Regions from separate parts of the Micromonospora sp. NPDC049171 genome, predicted to be linked through region 1. Evidence: riboswitches for the same ligand, from Rfam matches in the RefSeq annotation. Region 1 holds a riboswitch; each other region holds the start of a gene.
The links. A riboswitch is a leader RNA that binds a small molecule or an ion and turns the genes downstream of it on or off. The one in region 1 is predicted to bind cyclic di-AMP.
Positions count from the first base shown of each region.

Region 2: linked by a shared signal. The riboswitch ahead of AB0B14_RS03120 (hypothetical protein) and the one ahead of AB0B14_RS18860 (C39 family peptidase) in region 1 are both predicted to bind cyclic di-AMP.
Region 3: linked by a shared signal. The riboswitch ahead of AB0B14_RS15855 (NlpC/P60 family protein) and the one ahead of AB0B14_RS18860 (C39 family peptidase) in region 1 are both predicted to bind cyclic di-AMP.

Region 1 is NZ_JBEZDJ010000014.1:39,364-44,275, forward strand. It holds gene AB0B14_RS18850 (hypothetical protein) at 1-1,083, opposite strand, end outside; gene AB0B14_RS18855 (alpha/beta fold hydrolase) at 1,145-1,891, opposite strand; gene AB0B14_RS18860 (C39 family peptidase) at 2,025-2,864, opposite strand; cyclic di-AMP (ydaO/yuaA leader) riboswitch at 3,097-3,238, opposite strand; gene AB0B14_RS18865 (hypothetical protein) at 3,505-4,293, opposite strand; gene AB0B14_RS18870 (hypothetical protein) at 4,427-4,774, opposite strand; gene AB0B14_RS18875 (acyltransferase) at 4,867-4,912, opposite strand, start outside.
Region 2 is NZ_JBEZDJ010000002.1:82,022-86,933, forward strand. It holds gene AB0B14_RS03115 (carbonic anhydrase) at 138-845, shown strand; gene AB0B14_RS03120 (hypothetical protein) at 903-1,922, opposite strand; cyclic di-AMP (ydaO/yuaA leader) riboswitch at 1,927-2,057, opposite strand; gene AB0B14_RS03125 (YibE/F family protein) at 2,224-3,594, opposite strand; gene AB0B14_RS03130 (metal-sensitive transcriptional regulator) at 3,886-4,182, opposite strand; gene AB0B14_RS03135 (copper ion binding protein) at 4,279-4,488, shown strand; gene AB0B14_RS03140 (hypothetical protein) at 4,503-4,912, shown strand, end outside.
Region 3 is NZ_JBEZDJ010000011.1:72,409-77,320, forward strand. It holds gene AB0B14_RS15845 (pyridoxamine 5'-phosphate oxidase family protein) at 1-435, opposite strand, end outside; gene dcd (dCTP deaminase) at 535-1,113, shown strand; gene AB0B14_RS15855 (NlpC/P60 family protein) at 1,174-2,160, opposite strand; cyclic di-AMP (ydaO/yuaA leader) riboswitch at 2,228-2,363, opposite strand; gene AB0B14_RS15860 (N-acetylmuramoyl-L-alanine amidase) at 2,598-4,598, shown strand; gene AB0B14_RS15865 (NlpC/P60 family protein) at 4,663-4,912, opposite strand, start outside.

The sequences.
Region 1 (4,912 bases):
GAGGGTCTCGCTACCGACCGACTCAATGTCCTCCTCGTCGATCCCGACGACGTCCCGGACGACGGCTGCGGCGTCCGCGACCGGCCCGACGACGTCGACAGTCAGCACGACCCGTACGGCGTCCCGCAACGCCTCCTCGATCGCGCTGATCAACTCGGCCTCGGCCGGACCGTCCTCGTCCCGGCCCCGCAGCCCCATCTCCCGGGTCTCCACCGGCCGGTCGACCGGCCCGGGGTCGAACGGGTCGATGGCGGTCCGCAGGTACAGCGCCTCGACCGTCGGCGCATCGGCGAGGGGCCGGGTCGCCTCCATCGCCGCCACCATCCAGACGCCGAGCGGTGACCTGCGCAGGCGCCCCGTCAGCAATCCGAACTCGGCGGCCAGAGCGTCCACCCCGGTCCCGAAGGGAGCCTGCGGTGACACCTCGACCAGGGGCAGCACCAGAAGCAGGACTAGACCCCAGACGTCCCCGTCGACCGCCACCGGGTGGAGGTCGACGGACCACACGTCCGCCCGCCCGAGCAGTGGAAGGCAGCGGACCAGGGCGGTGTCGAGATCCGGGGCCGTCAGCCGGGCGTGCACCCGGGCCACCACGTCGTCGTCGGACGCCGCCGCCGGCAGTCGCCTGACCCGTCGCCGGACGGCGAGGACGGATGCGTCGGCGGGCAGCCACTCCGGCGGATCCCACCACTCCTCCGCCGCGTCACCGACCGCGCCGACGGACACGCTCAGCGGCGTCACCCCGTCGGTCGTCCGCTCCGGACCGGCGGCGAACCCCCACGGATGGCCGGCGGCCGTCTCGCCCACGTCGAGATCGCCACGGCCCCACCGGAAGCGCTCCAGCAGCGGAGCGGCGAACTGGCGCACCGCCTCCCCGCCGGACGCCGACGGGGCGGCCGGCGTCAGCGTCAGGCCCAGGTTGACCCCGCTGCGGGGGCCGTCGACCTCGGTGCGGGACGCCGTGACGCTCACCGCGCCGAGCGACGCGACGAGCGGCCGGCAGCGACGTGCCGCGTCGTCGAGTCGGGTGTCGACGACGTGCAGGCTCACGGTGGTGATCAGGGCTTGCTCGACTGTGGACATCAACGCGGGATGGTAGGCGTCCGGGTATGGCGCCACTACCGGTTTACCCCCGCGACGAACCTCAGCGGTACGCGTCCAGCAGCGCCAGGACGGCCGCCGGGTCCTGCACGTGCGCGTTGTGCCCGAGGCCGGGCAGCGTGGCGACCGGTACGCCGTACTCCTTGAGCTGCGCCTCGGTGACCATCGGGTCGTGCTCACCACGCGCCAGCAGCACCGGGGCGTCGGTCGCCGCCAGCAGCGCGCTCAGGTCGGGCTCGCCGACGGCGAAGGCGCGGGGATCCATGGCGAGGCGCCACTTGCCGTCGACCTGACGAAGGCCGGCGTCCACCACCGGGTGGTCCGGCGGGAGCAGGCCGGTCAGCCCGGACACGCGCAGGTAGCGGCGGGCCGCCTCGGTGCGGCTGGCGAACCAGCTCACCGGGCGGGCGGCGAGCTCGGCGGCGCGGTCCAGCTCGGCGGGTGACCAGAGCGCCTTGATGCCGAACCCGACCACGGCGTCCACCGGCATCCCGGCGTCGCGTGCGGCCAACGCGAGGCCGACCACGCCGCCCAGCGAGTGCCCGAGCACGACGAGCCGGTCGTCGGGGGCGAGGGCCTGCGCGATCCGCTGGGCGAGACCGGCGAAGGAGTACGACGGCAGCGGCGGTGCCCAGCCGTGTCCGGCGAGGTCCGGTGCCAGCCACCGGCCGGGCCAGTGTTGTTCCAGGTGCGACGCCCAGGGCAGCCACACGTCACCGGTCGCCCCCATGCCGTGCAACAGCAGCAGGACCGGCCGTCGACCGGCGTGACCACCCGATTCGTCCACCACGGCCGCAGTCTCCCACGGTTCGCTGTCCCGGACGAGAGTCGTCGACGGGGGCGTACCCCGGGCCAGCGGGAGAGACGCCGCGGGCGTCGGCCCCTTGTGGGGGACGACGCCCGCGGCGGTCAGGGTGCCCGGGTCAGGCGGAGTAGCCCCGGCTGGTGATCCAGTTGGCCAGGTCGATGGTGGTGATCCAGTACGACGGGTCGGCCGGGTTCGCCGAGTCGGCGATCCGCACGGTGCGACCGTTGTCCTTGTAACCCACGACGGCGATGTAGTGGCCGCCACCGTAGGAGTGCCAGCTGCCGTCGGTGTCGGTGGCGTCGCCGACGACGTTGGCCACCACGCCCCGGCCGTCGGTGATGGCCCGGACGACGTCGGCCTGGAGCCGGTCCATCTGTGCCGGGCTGGGCGCGCCGGGGAACATCCGGGTCCGGTACGGGGAACCCTTCACCTCGGCGTTGAGCGCCCGGGTGGTGTCCTCGGCCGAGTTGGTGCCCATCTCGGTGGTGCCCAGTTCGGCAGCGAGTTCTTCCTGGGTGCGGTCGATCCCGCTGGCGCTGAGCGCGTTGCGGGTGGCCGCCGGGCCGCAGTTGTAGTACGTGTTCTGCGCCTCGTACTCGTAGTCGAGCACCTTGGTCGCGGGCGGCTTCGGCGGCGTCGGCTTACGGGTCAGATCCGGGTTGCTGCTGGCCTTGGCGGCGGGCGCCGCGGCGCTGGTGGCCGGGGCGGCGCTGGACGGCGCGGTGCTGGCCAGCGGGGACGCGTCGCCCTGGGAGGTGGTGGTGTCGCTGCGCATCTCGGCGACCGTGGTCGCGGTGCGCTGAGCGGCCGGGGCGTCGTCGGCGACGGTGAGCAGGGTGCCGGTGGTGGCGGCGAGCACGAGGGCCGCGGCGGAGGCGGCGACGATCTGGTACGGGCGCTCGGTCGCGATGCGGCGGAGCTGGCGCTGCATGGTGTGCTTCACGGGGTCCTCCACGGATCGGGGGGAGAGCGGCACACCGGGGCGCGACCGGTGTCCGGGCAGGCGCCAGCGCGCGGACGGTGGTCCGCGGGTGGTGAACCGCTCAGGGGAACGCCCGGCTCGGCCGGGCGGGAGAGGCGGTGACCCGGGGGTCAGCTCACCGTCACTGGACGGATGAGCGGGGGCACCGCTGCGCCGTGGAGGCGAGGGAACAGCCGAGGGGTGGAAAGGTGCTGCACGAGTTTGGAACTCCTTCCGACACCGCCTACCGGGTTAGCTGACGGATTCGGGCGGGAAGATCGCCCTACCGCGGGCCGTGGCTCGCGGATTCACCCCGGACTTACTGATGGGTCCCCGGTTCGTTGATCACGATTGAGCGGGTCGGCGCGGCGTCGCCTCTTGCGATCGGTTACCGCACCGGACGGGACGACACTACTGGCCCATCCACACCCTGCCAAGCCGGCTTCACCTGCGTAAACCTCAATGGGTGCCACAATTTCTGCGCGTATTGCCGATGACGTGACTCGATGGGACAACCGGTTACGGCGACGCCTACGGTCGACAACCGGACAGGCCGCCAACAATGCGGCCACAATTCCGGGAAAAATCGAGCTGATCGTGCCGGACGCCCGATTCGCAAATCCCGTGACCGGGCTCACATAACGGATCGGGCGCGAAGGGCACGGGCCGGACGCCAGCGTGCCACGACGGCGGGCCGGGGCACCCCACGCACCAGCCGGCGGACGGGTGCCGGGCTCGGCCGCAACCGGGCAACTGCCGCGGCCGCCTCCGCCGCGAGGGTACGCGCCGAGGAGGCGGCCAGGTCCGCATCCCGCCAGGCGGCCCGCTCCGCCGTGGCCGCGGCCTGGTAGTCGGCCAGCCTCGCGTCCCGGATCACCCGGCTGAGCAGCGCCTCCTGCTCGACCGGGTGTCGCCGGGAATCCCAGCCGCGCCGACGCCCGAAGACGTCACCGAGCTGCGCCATGGTCAGGTCACCCCGCCAGTACGCCGCCGTCGCCGCACGGTGCAGGTAGCGCTCCCGGGACGCGTACTCGGCGGGGGTGCGGGGGGTGCCCGGGGTGGGTAGCGCCCCGGACCCCGCGAAGCGACGCGCGGCGGTGTCCGCCTCGTCGTACCGCGCCCAGGCCCGTTCCACCTGGTCCTGAGCCGTCAGCCAGGCATCCCGTCGCCGCCCGGCCGTCCTGGCCGCGCCGGCCGCGGCGACGGCCACCTCCTCGGCGTACCGGTGCCTGTCGACGGTTTCGGCCGCGGCCAGCTCGCGGGCGGTCGGGACGGGCGGCGACGGGTCGTCGGTGGGCCGGTCCCGTTCGGGCCGGGCGACCAGCACGGCGAGGACGCCGAGCGCCAGCAGGAACAGGGCCGACCAGATGGCGGCGGCCTGCGGCACCTCGGTTACGAACTGGTAGAAGACGACTGTCTCCATGGTCGGCACCTCGCGGAGGAAGCAGAGCGATGGGAGCCCCACCGGCCGCCCGGCCACGGCGGGCCAGGAATCGGCGGGGTGCGGAGCTGGTGGGTCGACAGGGCGCGGCGACGGGACGCGTGTCCCGGGTGGCTCAGCGCGCGGGTGGGCCCCGGGGCGGCCAGCTGCGGAGACCGTCGACGAGCGGCAGCCGGTCGGGCCGGGTCGCGCACACCGGCAGCAGGCCTGTCGCGATGGCCCCCTGGGCGCCGGGGAGAGCCGGTGGCGCGTCGACCGACCAGGTCGGGAAGGTCTCCTCGGCGACACCCGCAGTCGGCGCGGCGCTCACGCTCGGCGCGGCGGTCGGGTGCGACGGTGGCACGGCGGCCGAGGCCGGGCCTGCGCCGAGCGCCAGGGCCGCGACCACGGCGAGGCTGGTCAGCACCCGTGTCGCCCAGCGCGCCACCCACCACAGCGGACAGGTGAACGCGACCGGAAGCACGTCCCCACGCTACCGTCGCGCCGGCGCCTGGCGCATCGACCACGGGCGTGTCGGCGTACGCCGCGCCGACACGCTGACCTGGGTGGACGGTGTCAGCGGGTGTCCGCGTACGTTGATCGACTGTCGGTCTGGTCGGGC
Region 2 (4,912 bases), on a different contig from region 1:
AACGTATGAAATGTAAATCACGCATACCTTGACGCATCTTACGGTGCGTGTGACGGTGGAGCCCGAGCCAGCGCCCACCGCCGGCCCGGCTGACAAGCCGGTTGACCAGGTAAAACGCGTGAATACGAGGTGCGGGGATGAGTCGTCCCGGAACGTCCGGCGGACAGCCGGGTCCGCAGCGGACCACCGACCGGGCGTCCGCGATCAGCGATCCGGTCCAGGCGTACGCCGAGCTGACCGCCGGAAACCAGCGCTTCGTCAGCGGCACCCCGCGCCACCCCAACCAGGACGCCGGGCGCCGGGCCGCCGTGGCCGACGGGCAGCACCCGTTCGCGGTGATCGTCGGTTGCTCCGACTCCCGCCTGGCCGCCGAGATCATCTTCGACCGAGGGCTTGGTGACCTGTTCGTGGTCCGCACGGCCGGGCACACCGCCGGTCCGGAGGTGCTCGGCAGCGTGGAGTACGCGGTGACAGTCCTCGGCACGCCGCTGGTGGTGGTGCTCGGCCACGACTCGTGCGGGGCGGTGCAGGCGGCGCGGGAGTCCGCCGCGACCGGCACGCAGCCTCCCGGGCACCTGGGCGCGGTGGTCGACGCCGTGCTGCCCAGTCTGGCCCGGGCCCGTGCCGAGGGTGTGGAGGACATCGACGGCATCGTCGACATCCACATCGCGCAGACCGTCGAGACGCTGCTCGGGCAGTCGCCCGTGCTGGCCGACGAGGTGGCACAGGGGCGGTGTGCGGTGGTGGGCGTGTCATACCGGCTCGCCGCCGGCGTCGTGCGCCCGGTGGCGGCGGTGCCGGCCGGCTTCGCGACGCTCGACGTGCCGACCGGGTCGGCCGCCTGACACGTCGAGGGCCGCCCCGCCCGAGGCGGAGCGGCCCTCGACGGAGGATCCGGTGGGTCAGAGCAGCGACATGTGGACGTGGTCGGTGTGGTTCGACGGCCCGCTGTACGACTTCCAACCGCTTGCCGGGAACCAGATCTGCCGGTTCCAGATCACGTAGTAGATGCCGAGCCGGTCGGCGTTACGGATGAGGAACGCGGCGACGTTGTTGCCGTACGTCCGGGTGTCCTCGTTGTGCCAGGGCGCGAAGCCGCTCTTCTGTAGCGACCAGTCGCAGGCCTTGCCCTTCGGGTGCTCCCACGGCCCGCCGGGGCGGTAGCAGCCGACGAACCGGTTGAAGCCGGCCCGCTTGACCTCCTTGTACGCGTGCAGCGTGCGAGGCGTGATGCAGCCGGACGTGGTCGGGTCGTCCTCGCTGCACGACTGCGCCTTCCAGTCACCGTCGGCGGTGCGGCCCGGCCCGATCTTGGCGACCGGCGAGGTGGCGTCCACCAGGCCGCCGGTGAAGCCCTTGCCGCCGACCAGCGAGAGCGCCTTGTCGGCCTCGTTCTTCCGCTTGGCCATCACGGCGGTCTGCTTCTGCTGCTCGCGAACCTCGGTGTCGAGGAGGAACTTGGCCTGCTCGGCGCGGGCCTTCACCGCGTTGACCTCGGCGAGCTTGTTCTCGTTCACCATGTTGATCTCGTCGAGCATCGCGGCGCGCTGCACGAAGGTGTCGGGAGCGTCGCTTTCGAGCAGCATCGCGAGCGCGCCGATCCGACCGGTCCGGTACGACTGGGCGGCGATCTGCCCGACCTGTGGTGCCAACGCGTCCAGGTCGGCCTTGGCCCGGTCCACCTCCAGCGCCAGCTCCAGCTGACGCTTCTTGGACTTGTCCAGTTTGGACTTGGCGGCGGAGTAGTCCCGGTTGGCCTGCTCGATGACGTCGTTGAGCAGCTTCGGCTCGCCGTCCTCCTCGTGCCCGGACGGTGTCGGGGTCGTCGGGGCGGCGTGGGCCGGCAGGGGCCCGGCGAGCACGGTCAGTGCGGCGATCACGGCCACCACGGGTGTCAACCAGCGGCGTAGGGGTGCCGTCACAATGTTCCCTTCCGTCGACCGCCGACCGGGTTAGCTGACGGGTTCGGGGCGGAAGTGGCCCCTACCGCTGACGCGGATTCACCCCACATACCTGGGTCCCCGGCTCGCCGGTTGGCGATTGGGCGGTGGCACCGCAGGCGCCGCTTCGCGCCTTCATCGGTAACCGGCAGCGAGGTTACCCGAGAGTCGACTGCGTGAGCTACGCCTGGCTGCCGACCAAAAGTGTCATTTCGCCATAGCGCTGGGTGATCAGTGACGCGGTTCTCAGGGTGGAGATCCGATCTGGTCACGCTGAGGAGTGTCACCATGCCGTTTCCGTGCTCCTGTTCGACTCCGGCCACCCGTCGGTGGCCGTGGATGGGGGTGGGGTCCGGGTCTGCTCCGGCTCGTCGGGTCGAGAGGTTCGCGGTGAGCTGAGGGCGGCCAGCGGCTCCGCCCGGTCCGGCTCCGGTGGCCGCCGGGCGGCGTCGGCGGGCGGTGTGGCGTCGGCGCGTCCGGCGGCGGTCACGATCGCGGCCAGCCCGGTGGTCAGTGGCACGGCGGCGATCAGGCCGAGCGTGGCGACCGCGCTGCGGACGATTTCCTGCGCGAGGAACTCGCTGGTGAGGATCTGCCCGATCGGCCGCGAGTCGGCGGTGAGCAGGAGCAGCAGGGGCAGCGACGCGCCCGCGTACGCCAGCACGATGGTGTTGACAGTGGAGGCGATGTGCGCGCGGCCGACCCGGGTCGCGGCGCGGTAGAGCTGCAACCGGGTCAGCCCGGGGTTGGCGTGCGCCAGCTCGGTGACGGTGGCCGCCTGGGTGACCGTCACGTCGTCGAGCACCCCGAGCGATCCGATGATGATCCCGGCGAGCAGCAGGCCGTGTAGGTCCACGTCGGCCTGGAACATCGACAGTGTCGTCGCGTCCTCGCTGCCGAAGCCGGTGAGGTGGGTCGCGGCCGTGGCGATGGTGGCGAGCAGCCCGGTCAGCACCAGGCTGCCCAGGGTGCCGAGCACCGCCACCGAGGTCTGTGCGGTGACCCCGTGCGTCAGATAGAGCACCACGAACATGATCAGTGCCGCGCCGACCACCGCCACCAGCAGGGGCGACTTGCCGGCACCGATGCCCGGCAGCACGAACGTGAGCAGGATGGCGAAGCTGGCCGCCAACCCGGCGAGTGCGGCCAGACCCCGCCACCGACCGAACGCGACGATCGCCGCGGCGAAGATCACCGCCAGCCACAGCATCGGGGTGCCGCGCTGGTGCTCGGCGATGTTCCAGTTGCTGGTGCTGGGATCGACGGGATCGGTCAGCTCGACGAGGATGACCTCGTCGCCGACCTCGACCCGTGGTGCGCCGGGTCCGTCGGGGATCGGTGTCCGGACCTGTTGACCGGCGGTCGGCCCGTCGTCCACCCGGACGTCGACAGTGCCGCACGGCCCGCCGCCGACCCGGGGCGTGCCCTCGGGGCTCGACGGCAGCGGCGGGCACGGCTCGGTCACCACCCGGGTCACCGTGCCGCCGTAGCGCGGCACGTCCGCCCCGGCGTCGGTCTGCGGTGTCCCGCCGCGCGGCCAGAGCAGGGCCGCGGCGAGCACGGTGGCGACGAAGAGGGGCACCACCGTCACGACGAGGAGCCGCCGCACCCGGGGCGGGGCGGACGGAGCAGAGCGGGTGTGGTCGGAACCCAAGGCGAGACTCCCAACGATCCGGTGCGGGGTACGTGTCAGTGAGCCGGTCGGTTCATCCGCACCGTGGAATCGCGGCGGGAGACGCGGTGGATCGCTGACCGGCGACCACCTGATCACGGATGGTCAGTGCCCGGCCCGGGTGGCCAGCGGCGACGCCACGGCGTGGCGACGCCGGTGCCCGTTCGCGCAGCGGCATGCGGGGGGTCATCGTGGGGAATGCTAACCAGCCCGGCCCGGGGGCGCAGGTCGTGACGGGGAACCGCCGCGTGCCGGCGTCGGGGTGCGGGGCGGTCAGCCGCGCTTCATCAGCCGGCCGACGGCCGCCATCATCTCGGTGGCCATCTCGTCGGCCCGCCCCTCGGCGGCCCCCTCGTGCATGCAGTGCCGGGCGTGTCCGTCGAGCAGCCCCAGCGCCACCTTGTCGAGGGCGGCCTGGATCGCGGAGATCTGGGTGAGCACGTCGATGCAGTAGCGGTCGTCGTCGACCATCTTCTCGATGCCGCGGACCTGGCCCTCGACTCGGCGGAGCCGCGCGAGCAGCTGGTCCTTGCTGGCGGTGTACCCGCGGATCGGGGTGGGTGCGGTCATGCCGACCAGGATAGCCTACCCCCGGGGGGTATGGTACGGTCGCTTCCGGACCTGATACCCCCACCGGGTACCGGTAACGGCAAAGGAGACGATCCGATGGTCAACACCACGTTCCAGGTGCAGGGCATGACCTGTGGGCACTGCGTCAGCGCGGTGAGCGCCGAGGTCGGCGCCATCGCGGGCGTGCGAGACGTCCAGGTCGACCTCGCGACCGGCCAGGTCAACGTGAGCAGCGAGCAGCCGCTGGACGTGCAGGTCGTCCGGGCCGCCGTCGACGAGGCCGGCTACGACCTCGTCGACGCGTGAGCGCGGGGGCCGGCATGCGTACCGTGACGAGACTCGCCGGATTCGCTGCCGGCCTCGCGGCGATCTTCGGCGCCACCTACACGGTCGGCCGGGTGGCCGACCGCACCCCGGTCGTCGAGGGCCGGCATGACGGCGACGCCGTCCACACGACTGAAGAACGCGGCGAGCCGGCCGACCGGATTCCCGGTGGGCTGCTCGTCTCCGACCGCGGCTACACCCTCGTCCCGGTCGCCGCCCCGGCCGACCAGTTCGCCTTCCGGATCACCGGTCCGGACGGCCAGCCGGTGACCCGGTACGACGTGGCACACGACAGGCGGATGCACCTGATCGTGGCCCGCCGGGACCTGTCCGGTTTCCGGCACGTGCACCCCGACCTGGGTGCGGACGGCACCTGGCGGGTCGGCACACCGCTGGCCGGCCCCGG
Region 3 (4,912 bases), on a different contig from region 1:
CGCCGGGAGGCCGGGGACGCCCGCGAGGTGCTGCTCGCGGCGGGTGAGCATCGCCACGTCGACGGTGAACTCGAAGAGCCTCCAGTCGACCTGCGGCTCGGCGCGGGCGCTCTGCGCCAGGTGCGCCACCCGGACCGGATCGGTCACCGGACGGGCACGCCCCGCCACGTACGCCTCGTCGTCGCTCTCCTCCGGGGGGAACGAGTGCAGCGCGTAGCGGCCGTCGCGTTCGAGGTCACGGCGCTTCGGAGAGTCGATGACGAAGCAGAACAGACCCTCGTCGGTGATGACCGGGGAGACCGGATGGACCCGGGGCCCGCCGTCGGCGCGGACCGTGGCCAGGTAGCCGAAGCCCGGCCCGTACTGCTGGAGGAGAACGCGGATCCCGTCGGCGAGTCGGGGCTCGTCGGCGGCGAATTCGGACCAGGAAGCCATGCGAGCATTCTATCGAACAAATGTACGAGCAGCGACCTCGACGCGCTGGTCACCGGCACCGAATCTGGTGGGTTTTCGGGCCGCCGCTATGGTGGTCCGATGCTGCTCTCCGACCGCGACCTGGTCTCCGAGATCAAGGCCGGCACGCTGGGCCTGGAGCCGTTCGAGCCCACCCTGGTCCAACCTTCCAGCATCGACGTGCGGCTGGACCGGCTGTTCCGGGTCTTCAACAACCATCTCTACACCCACATTGACCCGGCGATGCAGCAGGACGACCTGACGTCGGCGATCGAGGTGCCCGACGGGGAGCCGTTCGTGCTGCACCCCGGCGAGTTCGTGCTCGCCTCGACGTTGGAGGTCATCTCGCTGGGTGACCAGCTCGCCGGCCGACTGGAGGGCAAGAGTTCGCTGGGGCGGCTGGGGCTGCTCACGCACTCCACCGCCGGTTTCATCGACCCCGGCTTCTCCGGTCACGTCACGCTGGAGCTGTCGAACGTGGCGAACCTGCCGATCACGCTCTGGCCGGGCATGAAGATCGGGCAGCTCTGCATCTTCCGACTCTCCTCGCCGGCCGAGCACCCGTACGGCTCGGCGGTCTACGGCTCGCGCTACCAGGGGCAGCGGGGGCCGACGCCGAGTCGCGCCTGGCAGCACTGGCGCACCTGGCCCACCCGCTGAACCCGTGACGACGGGGGCCCGCCGCGACGGATCGCGACGGGCCCCCGGTCCGCGCACTGATCAGCCTGGACGGCCGTAGCTGTGGACCTGACCGTCGTCGGCCCTCTTCATCTTGACCGGTTCACCGGCCTGCGAGGCGTGCACCACCCAGCCGTCACCGACGTACATGCCGACGTGGTGGATGTCGCTGTAGTAGAAGACCAGGTCGCCGGGGCGCAGGTCGCCCTTGCTGACCTTCTTGGTGGCGCGGCTCTGCGCGGCGGCGTTGTGCGGCAGGGACACCCCGGCCTTCGCCCAGGCGGCCAGCATCAGCCCGGAGCAGTCGTACGAGTTCGGGCCCTCGGCACCCCAGACGTAGGGCTTGCCGATCTGCGCGCAGGCGAACTTGACCGCCGTGCCGGCGGCGCCACCGGGATAGCTGGCAGGGCAGGGCGCCGGGCGCAGCGGACCGCCGCCACCGCTGCCGTACACCTTGAGGCGCAGCTTCTGCAGCTTGTCGATCTCCTCGTTGATCTGCTTCTTCTTCGCCGCCAGCTGAGCCTCGGTGCGGGTCAGTTGGGCCACCATCGCGTCGAGCGGCGCCTTCTGCCCGGCCAACTGGTCGCGCAGGTCGGCCACCTCGCGGACGTCCTGCTGCTGGTTGTGCGCGAAGCGGTCGAGCATCTCGAGCTGCCCGACCACCTCGCTGGGCGACCGGCTGCCCAGTACGGCGTTGACGGTCAGCACGTTCTCGCCCTTGTACGCGCGCACCGCCAGGGCACTGACCTTGTCCATCGCGGCGTCGACCTGGCGCTCCAGCGGGGCGATCCGGGCGGCCAGCGCGCCGGCCTGCCTGCGTTTGGCGGCGAGGTCGATCCGGGTGGCGTTGTGCTGTTCGATGATCGGTTCGAGTTTGTTCCAGTCGGCGTCGATCTGGCGCTCGATCTCGGCGACGGACGGGTCGGCGTGGGCCGGCGTGGCGCTGCCGGTCAGGACGACGGCGACGCCGGCCAGTGCGGCGAGCGCGGTGGTGAAGCGGGACCAGCGTGGGCGCGGCGCGATCGACATGGGGCCGGCTGCTGCCGACCGCTCGGACGACGGCCGCGGGGCATGGAGTGCCACCGGGGTTCCGTACTCCTTCTTCCTGACCGCCTACCGGGTTAGCTGACGGGTTCGGGCGGGAAGTCGGCGCCCTACCGCAGTGGCTGCGGATTCACCCCGGGGGACATGGGTCCCCGGTTCGTTCGGAAACGACTCGGCGGTGTCGGTCCGTTACCGCCCGGGCTGGGCGGAGCTGCTATCGGGCCGACAAAAGACCAGAGTAGAGACGCCCGTTACCACTCCGCAACCCGCGCGGCCGTGACACTCCGTACCGATCGGAGAGGAGCCCCGACCACACGCGAAGATTTCTTTCCAGGCAGGTCGACACATAGAAAGGTATTGACGTGGGCTCCCGGGCGGCGCGAAGGTGACCTGACCTGCACCCGTGGAATCTAGGGGGTTCGATGCACCATCCAACCCTGTCCCCCGGCCGGCGCGCACTGCTCGCCGCCGCCGTGGTCGCCGCCGCGACCGCGGTACCGCTACCCGCCCACGCCGCCGCCGCACCCACCGGCGACCGCCAGCAGCAGTACGCCGCCGCGGCGGCCGAGTTCGGCGTACCGACCGACGTGCTGCTCGGCGTCTCCTACCTGGAGTCCCGCTGGGACAGCAACGCCGGCACACCCAGCACCAGCGGCGGTTACGGCCCGATGCACCTGACCGACGCCAGACACGTGGCCGCCCTGCCCACGGCCGGCCACCACGACGCCGGCACCGGCACCGGCACCGGCACCGGCACCGAGGATCCGCGCGGCGACGACTCCCGTACCGCGCTGGCACCCGCGCCTCGGTCGGCGGACCCGGCACCATCGGCCGCCGCGTTGCAGACCGTGGACGCCGCCGCCGCACTGACCGGCGCGGCCACCGACTCGCTGCGTACCGACGTCGGTGTGAACATCCGGGGCGGCGCGGCGCTGCTGGCCTCGTACCAGCGGGAGTTGGGCGCGCCGGTCGGTGCCGGCACCGACCCGGCCACCTGGTACGGCGCGGTGGCCCGCTACGCCGGCGCGGACACCGCCGACGCCGCGGCGGCCTTCGCCGACGAGGTCTTCACCACCATCGGCACCGGCGAGTCGCGGACGACCGACGACGGAGCGCGGATCACGCTGCCGGCCCGGGCGATCCGTCCGGAGCGCTCCTGGCTGGACCGACTGGGTCTGCGCCGGCTCGCCCGCCCGGACGGGCTGGAGTGCCCCCGCACCATCTCCTGCGAGTGGATCCCGGCGCCCTACGCGGCGTTCGGCGACGGGGACTACGGCAACCACGACCTGTCCGACCGGCCCGCCCGGCAGAAGGTCGAGTACATCGTCATCCACGACACCGAGGGAAGCTGGGCGACCACCCTGCAACTCGTGCAGGATCCGACCTACGTGAGCTGGCACTACACGCTGCGCTCGGTGGACGGGCACGTCGCCCAGCACGTGCGGACCAAGGATGTCGCCTGGCACGCCGGCAACTGGTACGTCAACGCCAAGGCGATCGGGCTGGAGCACGAGGGCTTCGCGGCGCAGGGCACCTGGTACACCGAGGCCATGTACCGGGCCTCGGCGAAGCTGGTCCGGCACCTCGCGCTGCGGCTGGGCGTCCCGCTGGACCGCCAGCACATCATCGGCCACGACAACGTGCCCGGCACCGTCGCCGCGAACGTCCGGGGGATGCACTGGGACACCGGCCCGTACTGGGACTGGACGCACTACTTCACGCTGTTGCACGCGCCCCGGCTGGACACCGGCACCCCGGCCACCGGTCTGGTCCGGATCGACCCGGACTTCGCCACCAACCAGCCGGCGTTCGTCGGCTGCGTCACCGCCGGTGTGCCGTGCGCGCCACGCGGCTCCTCGGCGGTGGTGCTGCGCTCCGCGCCGGCCGCGGACGCGCCGCTCGTCAACGACATCGCGCTGCGCCCCGACGGCACCCCCAACACGATGGAGGTGTCGGACCACGGTGCCCGTGCCTCCGCCGGTCAGACGTACGCGCTTGCCGGCCGGCAGGGCGACTGGACGGCGATCTGGTACCTCGGGCAGCGGGCGTGGTTCCACAACCCGGCGTCCGCGCCCACCGCCAGTTGGACCGTCGGCGTGGTGGCCACCCCGAAGCCCGGTCGGGCCACCATCCCGGTCTACGGACGCGCCTACCCGGAGCAGGCCGCCTACCCGGCAGGGGTGCCCTACCAGGCGATCTCGCCGCTGCAGTACACCCTGGCCGCCGGGCAGCGGTACGCCGTCGGCGCGGTGCTGCCGGGCGAGTACTACCGGGCCAGCACGTTCGACGGTTCCTCGCCCGGCGACTGGACGGTGATCCGCGGCAAGAACCGGTACGCGCAGATCCAGTTCGGCCACCGCATCATGTACGTCGACCTGGCCGACGTGCAGCTCCTGCCGTCCCCGGTGGGTGCGCCCCGCTGAGAAACCACGACGGCCCCCGGTCGGTGACCGGGGGCCGTCGTGTTGGCGCTGGGGCCTGGGTGGATCAGCCAGGTCTGCGGAACCCGGCGACGGGCATGGTGTTGATGCTGGACACCGACACCGGTTTACCGGCTCGTGGCGCGTGCACCATCTGGTTGTTACCCAGATACAGCCCGACATGACTCAGGCCGGAGTAGAAGAAGACCAGGTCACCGGCACGGGCCTCGGATCGCGAGACGGCCTTGCCCTCGTTCCACTGGTCTCCGGTGTGGTGGGTGAGGTAGATCCCGGCCGACTTGTAGGCGTACTGGGTC